One region of the Oceanobacillus sp. FSL K6-0127 genome, then DNA from elsewhere that is predicted to be linked to it. Evidence: predicted binding sites of a transcription regulator. Region 1 holds the regulator's gene; the other holds the start of a gene.

Region 1 (3,940 bases):
TGTATTCATGGCTTTCTTTGCACAAGGAATTGCAGTAGCAATTGAAATGAATATACTAGGGATTTCACCTGGATCAGAGAACACTCAAGGTATCATGGATATAGCTCGTGCAGCCCCATTATTTATTATTATTCCTGCAGTGATTGCCCCAATATTGGAAGAAATCATTTTCCGAAAAATTATCTTCGGCAGTCTCTATAAGCGCATGAATTTCTTCTTCGCAGGTTTGGTCTCCGCCCTTATCTTCGGTTTTATTCATGAAGGGATGGAACATATCCTAATTTATGCTTCGATGGGGTTTGTATTTGCGTTTCTTTATGTAAAGACAAAACGAATTCTCGTTCCGATTATCGTTCATGCAGCAATGAACACATTAGTTGTTGTCGGGCAATTATCGATGGATCCAGAAGAAATGCAGCGACAACTTGAGCAAATGCAACGTCAGGTTGAGCAATTGCAAATGATCCTTATTGGAGGTTAATGAATGATTCATTCTTTGTTAGTTAAAGCGTTCATTTACTTCATAATGGCAATGATTTTTATTTACGTTGCCGTCCAAAGCAAAGGGCAAACAATCTGGAATCCCACCACGCTCATTTTTGCTGCTGTAGCAACGCTTGCCTTTGGAGTTGCAGTTCGATTGCTTAATAAGTATTTTCGATTGAAAAAGAAGAAGCATTAAATAGATACTATATAGATCTTCTTAATAAAAAAGAAGGCTGTTTCTAGATTAATACTGAAACAGCCTTCTTTTATTTTTATTGGATAGACTTCAACTTATCTATCCATTCATCTTTATCTTCGATTGATTTTTCAAACGTTGTGTAGCGAACAACATACAAATCATTGTCTTTCGCAAATACCCTTGCTACTTCTTCCTGATCGAGCTGAATATCATCTTCTGTTAATGAAAAATCAAAAAATCCTTCTTCCGCAGAATTAAATTCAAGCTCACCTGTAGTCATTTCTGTTAAATTCATTTCCATCATTTCGATAAAGCCTTCAGCACCTAACAATTCATCACCATCTGGATAATAATGAATCGTAAACAGCTCTGTGAAATTCGTTTGATCCTCATCAACTAAAAGAAATTCAGCGGTTGCTTCACCGTCTCCTTCCTCATAGTTCTCAAGCTCCCACTTTCCTTCATCAAACGGAATTTCTAAGCTCGTAATTGTGTCAATGTAAACACCTTCTGCCGCTGCATCAGCAGCAGTCTCTTCGATAACTTCCCCATTCTCATCAAGAGGAATTATTTCGCTTGGTTCTTCGGAACTATAAATTTTCCATGCACCATCATCTGGTCGCAAGACATGAACCCCGTGTGTTTCATTATTCATAAAATCAGGACCATCGACTTTCATTGTCGTCTGTTTATAAGAGATTGTTGCTTCTTCTTCTGATTTTTCTTCTACAACTAAATCAAATAATTCCATATCTAATGTATACACAGATAATTGATCGATTGTCGTACGTGTTGAGTCATATAAAGGAGATTCACTATGTATGGTTTCCATGTAAGCATCCAAGTCATTTTCTGTTAATGCTTCTAAGTTTGCTTCAAGTACTGCAAATAATGCCTCATCTTCTGGAACTACATTTTCTTCTGCTTCTTCAGACCCGTTTTTCTCGTTTGCTTCCGCATCATTTGTTTCTTCAGTTGCTTCAGCATCGTTAGTCCCTTCACTCTCATTGTCACTTTCATTTGAACATGCAACAATGAACAAACTAATAAATAAAACAAACATAATACCTAAAACCTTTTTCACGTTCACGAATAAATTCCTCCTCTTTCTTAATATATTCCCAATACAGATTAACGTAATAATCAGTAAATGGATAGATGTCTTAAGAACCAATAATTTTCAGAAAAATATTAGTTCCATTTATCTAGTTAATATTTATCAGCTTGTTTCCAGTGGTTGTTTAAAACGGAGATTTTATGGAATTGATGCAAATAAATTATGGTATTTACCAATATAAGGACATCCAAATCCAACCATAAAAAAACAAGGCTTTTGACCTAATATCAATAGCCTTGTAAATAAACAAAAATTTACAATGAGTAATATCTACTCTGGATTATCTAACGAATAATGCTTTAGGAAATAGACAAGGGCCTGCAATTCAACAGCAAGATCAATATGGTGGACCCGAATATGCTTCGGTACACTAATCCTTGCAGGAGTAAAGTTAAGAATCCCTGAAATCCCTTTTTCTACAAGCTTATCGGCGATCACTTGTGCTTCAACAGCTGGAACAGTTAGGATAGCGACTTTAATGTCTTCTAACTTTTCCTCTAAATCACGAATATCATAAACGGGTACCCCGCCAATATCCGTGCCAACCTTTTCTGTATCTGCATCAAATGCCGTAGTAATCCGGATATTATTGTTCTTCATAAAGTTATAATGAAGGAAGGCTGTACCTAAGTTCCCAACTCCGATTAATGCAACCTCTGTAACCTCATGCTGATCCAACGTACTTCGGAAAAATCCTAATAAATACTCTACATTATAGCCGTATCCCTTTTTTCCCAATGCGCCAAAATAAGAAAAGTCTCTTCGAATTGTTGCAGAATCCACTTTTACTGCATCACTCAGCTCCTTTGAGGAAACTCGCTTCTTCCCTTGCTGATTTAAATTGTTAAGAAAACGATAATATAAAGGCAGCCGCTTGGCAGTAGCTTGTGGAATTTTATTCTGTTCCATCAATCTTCCTCTTTTCAATCCAATAGTTGTATATGATAAGTTCTTTCCTTCTATTTTAACAGAAAACGTCAAATAAGTCGTGATATTTTTCACAATTCAGTTGCCTCGTTAAATAACTATAAGATACACTGTACATGATGGGGTGAAAAAGATGATATTAATGCAACTAAACGGAATTTCCAAATCCTTCGGTGCTGAAGAGATTTTATCAAATATTAAAATTGAAATTAAAGATAAAGACCGTATAGCTATTGTCGGCAGAAACGGTGCAGGTAAGTCAACATTACTTAAAATTATGGCACAAGAATTATCGTATGATGAAGGGGAATTTTTTCAACCGAAGGATCTTACATTCGGTTATTTATCCCAGCATATGACGTTAGAATCAGGGAAAACCATTTGGGATGAAATGCTAGAGGTATTTTCCCATTTAAAATCATTGGAAAAGCAACTTCGAGCATTAGAGAAAGAGATGGAGAAAGCCAGCGAATTATCTGGAGAAGAATATGACAAAGTCCTTAAAGAATATGACAAACTTCAACTAGCATATCAGACTGATGGGGGCTATACGTATGAATCTGATATTAGAGCTGTACTTAGTGGGTTAAATTTTGAGTCCTTTGATTATGATACTCCAATCGCAGAACTTAGTGGTGGACAAAAAACACGACTTGCCCTGGGTAAATTGCTGCTTCAAAAACCACAGCTGCTTATTCTTGATGAACCGACCAACCATCTTGATATTGATACATTGTCATGGTTGGAAAACTATCTCGTTAGTTATCCAGGCGCCATTGTCATCGTTTCACACGATCGGTACTTTCTTGATAAAACAGTTTCCATTGTATATGAAATTTCACGGCATAAAACGCGAAAATACCATGGTTCGTACAGCAAGTATTTGGAGCAAAAAGCACTAAATTATGAACAGGAATTAAAGGAATTTGAAAAGCAGCAAACTGAAATTAAAAAAATGGAAGACTTTATCCAGCGGAATATTGTACGTGCTTCGACTACAAAACGAGCACAAAGCAGGCGGAAGCAGCTTGAAAAAATGGAGCGTCTTGATCGGCCACTAGGTGATGAGTCATCCGCTTCCTTCTCCTTTCAAATTAATCGCAGAAGTGGAAATGATGTATTAAAAGTTGAAGAGCTTAGCTTACGTTATGAAAAAGAAGTGGACCCTATTTTTTCCAACATACGACTGGATATAAATCGCGGTGACCGTA
Region 2 (3,940 bases), 1.0 Mb from region 1:
AAAGTTTAGAAAGATCCCTCCAAATATAGCAACAATAATCGTCATACCAATACCAATCCAAAAGTTAAGTCCGAAAGCGGATCTTGCAATGGTACGAGCCTCTTTAATCTGGTTAGCACCTAAATTCTGACCGATTAGAATGGTTGCTCCAATCGCTGTTACGTTAAATACCAAAATAAATATGTTCATTATCTGGTTTGCAACACCAACACCCGCAACAGCATTATCAGAGTATCCACTCAAGATTAATGTAGCAATAATACCCACGCTCATATGAAGAGATATTTCAATAAACAGTGGCCATGTAAGGTTAAACAGCGACTGGTCCTGGTACTTATTTTTTTCAACACTCAATTTTGCTCATTTCTCCTTCACGCTAAATTTCAGTCATTAGAAAACTTGGCATTTGTTAAAGGAATTCTTAAGAAAGTGTTCTTTGCTTTCTTAGAAGCCTCTATACATCGGAGTGCAAGCCTTTAAGCCAATGCCTTAATTGCACTTATGCAGATTGAAAATTTTATATTTTTCTATCTGCCAACATAATTTTCAACCAATTTAATAATGATAATGCATATTAACTAGAAATCTCCCTCTGTAATGTGAAACGCTTTGCTGCGGGGTATTAGCACATTAATGCTAAATGTATTCCAAAACCCATAAAAGAATGCAGTATTTGCATTAAAAAAGACCGTCTGAGAAATCGCAAAATCGCGACCTTCCAAGACAGCCTCATCTGCTATAAATTTGTTTCACTAGTATATTTCCCTAGGAAGAAGTGAATATTATCTCAAAATGTACTATTAGAATATTCTAACATAAAATTAAGCTAATTTCAATTTTTTATGATAACGTGTTTGTATATAATCTAGAAGTTTCTAGTATACTGAATTCCTACTTCCTTACATACAAACGCTTATTATCTTCTACTCCACTTAGGCAAATTGCAGCAGTATCCTTTGTAATATCAAGCTCTAATGTCGAACCATCAACTGGTAGGGTCTCCTCAAATAGTTTTTCATATTCGGGAACAGTTACTTCCATTCTTGAATCAAATAAATGTTTATGATCATTGATGTGAAGATGTTCACGATAATCGGACTGTAGAATCCCAGTAAAAAATTCTCCAACAGCGCCTGAACCATAGCTGTATAAACCAACCCTTGATCCGGCTTCTAATCCCTCGTTAAGTTCAAGAAGCGATAACAAGCTTAAGTATAAAGATCCCGTGTAGATGTTTCCAACGTTTCGATTATATTGCGTACTTACTTGATAATTCGCAACCAATCTTTCGTTGTCTTCCTCTCTACCTTCATCTAAAATCGTACGTAACGCCTTTAATCCCATCTTTGTATATGGCAAGTGGTAACAAATTGCCTCAAAATCTTTCAATTCAAGACCTGACTTTTCTTTATACTGCTCCCAAACCTTCGAAAAGAAGTATATGTATTGCTCATTGGAAAACTTTCCATCAACAAACGCTTTGTCAGAGTAAATCGGTCTCCAGAAATCCATAATGTCATTTGTAAAATAAGCACTATGCTCTTCAAGGACCATGATTCTTGGATTTGCACTAATCACCATCGCAACTGCTCCTGCACCTTGTGTGGATTCACCGGGGGTATTTAGACCGTACCTCGCGATATCAGAACCTATTACCAATACCTTGCTTTCCGGATTTAATGCAATATGCCCTTTTGCCAATTGAATTCCAGCAGTTGCACCGTAGCATGCCTGCTTCATTTCAACAGTACGTGCATGGGGATTTAACCCAAGTAAATTATGTACATAGACCCCTGCAGACTTCGAGTTATCAATACCTGATTCGGTACCAAAAATAACAAAATCGATTTTCTCTTTATCTGCCTCGTTTAAAATCCCAAGTGCAGCGTTCGCAGCCAATGTAACCGGGTCTTGTGTAATAGGCGGAATCGCCATTTTTTCCTGTCCAATTCCAACGGTGAACTTTTCCGGCTCTATGTCTCTTGCAACAGCTAATTTGTTCATATCTACATATAAATGCGGTGTATAAAAACCTATCTTATCAATCCCTATATTCAATGCCCTGCTCCTTTACAACTACCAAAATTTTATACTGTACTGCTTCGTGAAATAGTGCACAACTATTATTTTTTAAATTAAACAACAGTTAAATGATAATATAATGTATTACGAAAAACAACTCATTTGAAGTTAGATGGAAAGGTTTTCTAAACTACCGGATTAGCTAATTTGTCTGTATGATTGATTATCTATCAGCGCTCACGATGACTCATAATTTCAATCTCTTGTAGGGCCTGTGTTGCTAATTGATCAGCCTCACGGTTCATTTTCCGGGACACATCTTTATAAGTTGGGGCAATTCCAAGCTGTTCTAACTTTTGTTCAATCCGATTAATCCATGCTGCTAGCTCCTTTTCATAGCATGGCCATTCCCCATCCAACTGATGAATGACAACCTTTGAATCTCCAACAAATGTTACTGGTAAGTGGTGCACACCTAATAGCTCTAATTCAGTTAATCCTAAATGAAGCGCCGCATATTCTGCTTCATTATTATTTATAAGGCCTTCCACTAAAGCATTTTTTCTTATCCGATAGGCCTTTTCATTTTGCTCATAGTAAATGACACAGCCAAGACCTGCTTTATCTGTCTTCAAGTCAAATCCACCATCAAAATAGACAGTTATATCATGCGGTTCCGTTTTAATTTCTTCCATGTATTTCTTTAATTGCTTATAGGTCCAGCTTCTATCATTGCTATCAATAAATGTTAATTGCTTGATTCTTCCAGTTTTCTCCATGTCTTCAGCAATGATGACGGCTTGTCCAGCTTGCATCATATCTGAGCTAAGCATCGTCTCTAATCCCTTTTTTGTACGATATGTTAATTCCATTCTCACTTGCATAGATAAACCCTCCTTTTTACTTGGATATAAAACAAAATAAATGACATGAAATTTGAATAAAACACATTTAATGAATGAACCTTTCATTCATATTATTTTATATTGTATCCTAAAAATGCACATATCTTAGCAACACCACAAATTTGTTTTAATAATAACAAAAATGTATTTAATAAAACAATTGACAAAACTATAAAATTTATGCAAAATGGATTTAACAACTGAATATTCGTTATTTTCTTATCCAGAGAGGTGGAGGGATTTGGCCCTACGATACCTCGGCAACAGGCTTTTTTAAGTACTGTGCTAATTCCAACAAGCATTAATGCTTGGTAGATAAGAAGAGTAAAGTGAATAATACATACATGACCTCTTCTTTTCGGAAGGGGTCTTTTTATGTTTTCCCACCTTTTCTTATCACCACGAATACAATTTTCCACTAATGACAGCTTCAAAGGAGTGAATTAAAAGGTAGTGAAGAAAATGAAATGAGGTAATTGCTACTTTTAACGATAAAGGAGGACAGAAAAATGAGTTTATTAAGTGCTCTTGAAGAAAGGATCCTTATTGGTGACGGTGCAATGGGAACGTTGCTGTATTCATACGGCGTTGACCGTTGCTTTGAAGAATTGAATTTAACACATGAGGAACAAATTACCCGTATTCATCGATCATATATTGAGGCGGGATCCGATTTAATCCAAACCAATACGTACGGAGCAAATTACATTAAGCTTGCTCGTTATGGCTTAGAAGATCAAGTTAAAAAAATCAATACCAAAGCAGTGGAACTTGCTAGAAAGGCTGCTAAAAAAGACACTTTTGTTCTCGGAACTATCGGAGGGATACATGGCGCACAAGCATTAAATGATACAAAAGAAGAAATCAAACGAAGCTTTCGAGAACAGCTATATTGCTTACTGTTAGAAGGTGTAGATGGCCTTATTTTAGAAACCTATTACAATCTTGATGAGCTATTAACCGTATTAGAAATTGCCCGAGAAGAAACAACAATACCGATTATCACAAATGTC

What was found. The regulator Rex, encoded in region 1, represses fermentation and respiration genes when NADH is low (regulators of the CRP and FNR family bind a similar motif). The targets are predictions, from matches to a motif close to TTGTGAAATATTTCACAA.
Region 2: a site for Rex is predicted at 2,103-2,120, ahead of MHH64_RS11670 (hydroxymethylglutaryl-CoA synthase). Genes of this name have one in related genera too.

What each region holds. Positions count from the first base shown of each region.
Region 1 is NZ_CP150287.1:1,306,438-1,310,377, reverse strand. Features, by position in the region: gene MHH64_RS06575 (CPBP family intramembrane glutamic endopeptidase) at 1-481, shown strand, start outside; gene MHH64_RS06570 (YdiK family protein) at 485-682, shown strand; gene MHH64_RS06565 (hypothetical protein) at 759-1,775, opposite strand; gene MHH64_RS06560 (redox-sensing transcriptional repressor Rex) at 2,073-2,711, opposite strand; gene MHH64_RS06555 (ABC-F family ATP-binding cassette domain-containing protein) at 2,863-3,940, shown strand, end outside.
Region 2 is NZ_CP150287.1:2,346,526-2,350,465, reverse strand. Features, by position in the region: gene MHH64_RS11675 (MATE family efflux transporter) at 1-354, opposite strand, end outside; gene MHH64_RS11670 (hydroxymethylglutaryl-CoA synthase) at 892-2,058, opposite strand; gene MHH64_RS11665 (reverse transcriptase-like protein) at 2,253-2,906, opposite strand; SAM riboswitch class I at 3,144-3,249, shown strand; gene MHH64_RS11660 (bifunctional homocysteine S-methyltransferase/methylenetetrahydrofolate reductase) at 3,437-3,940, shown strand, end outside.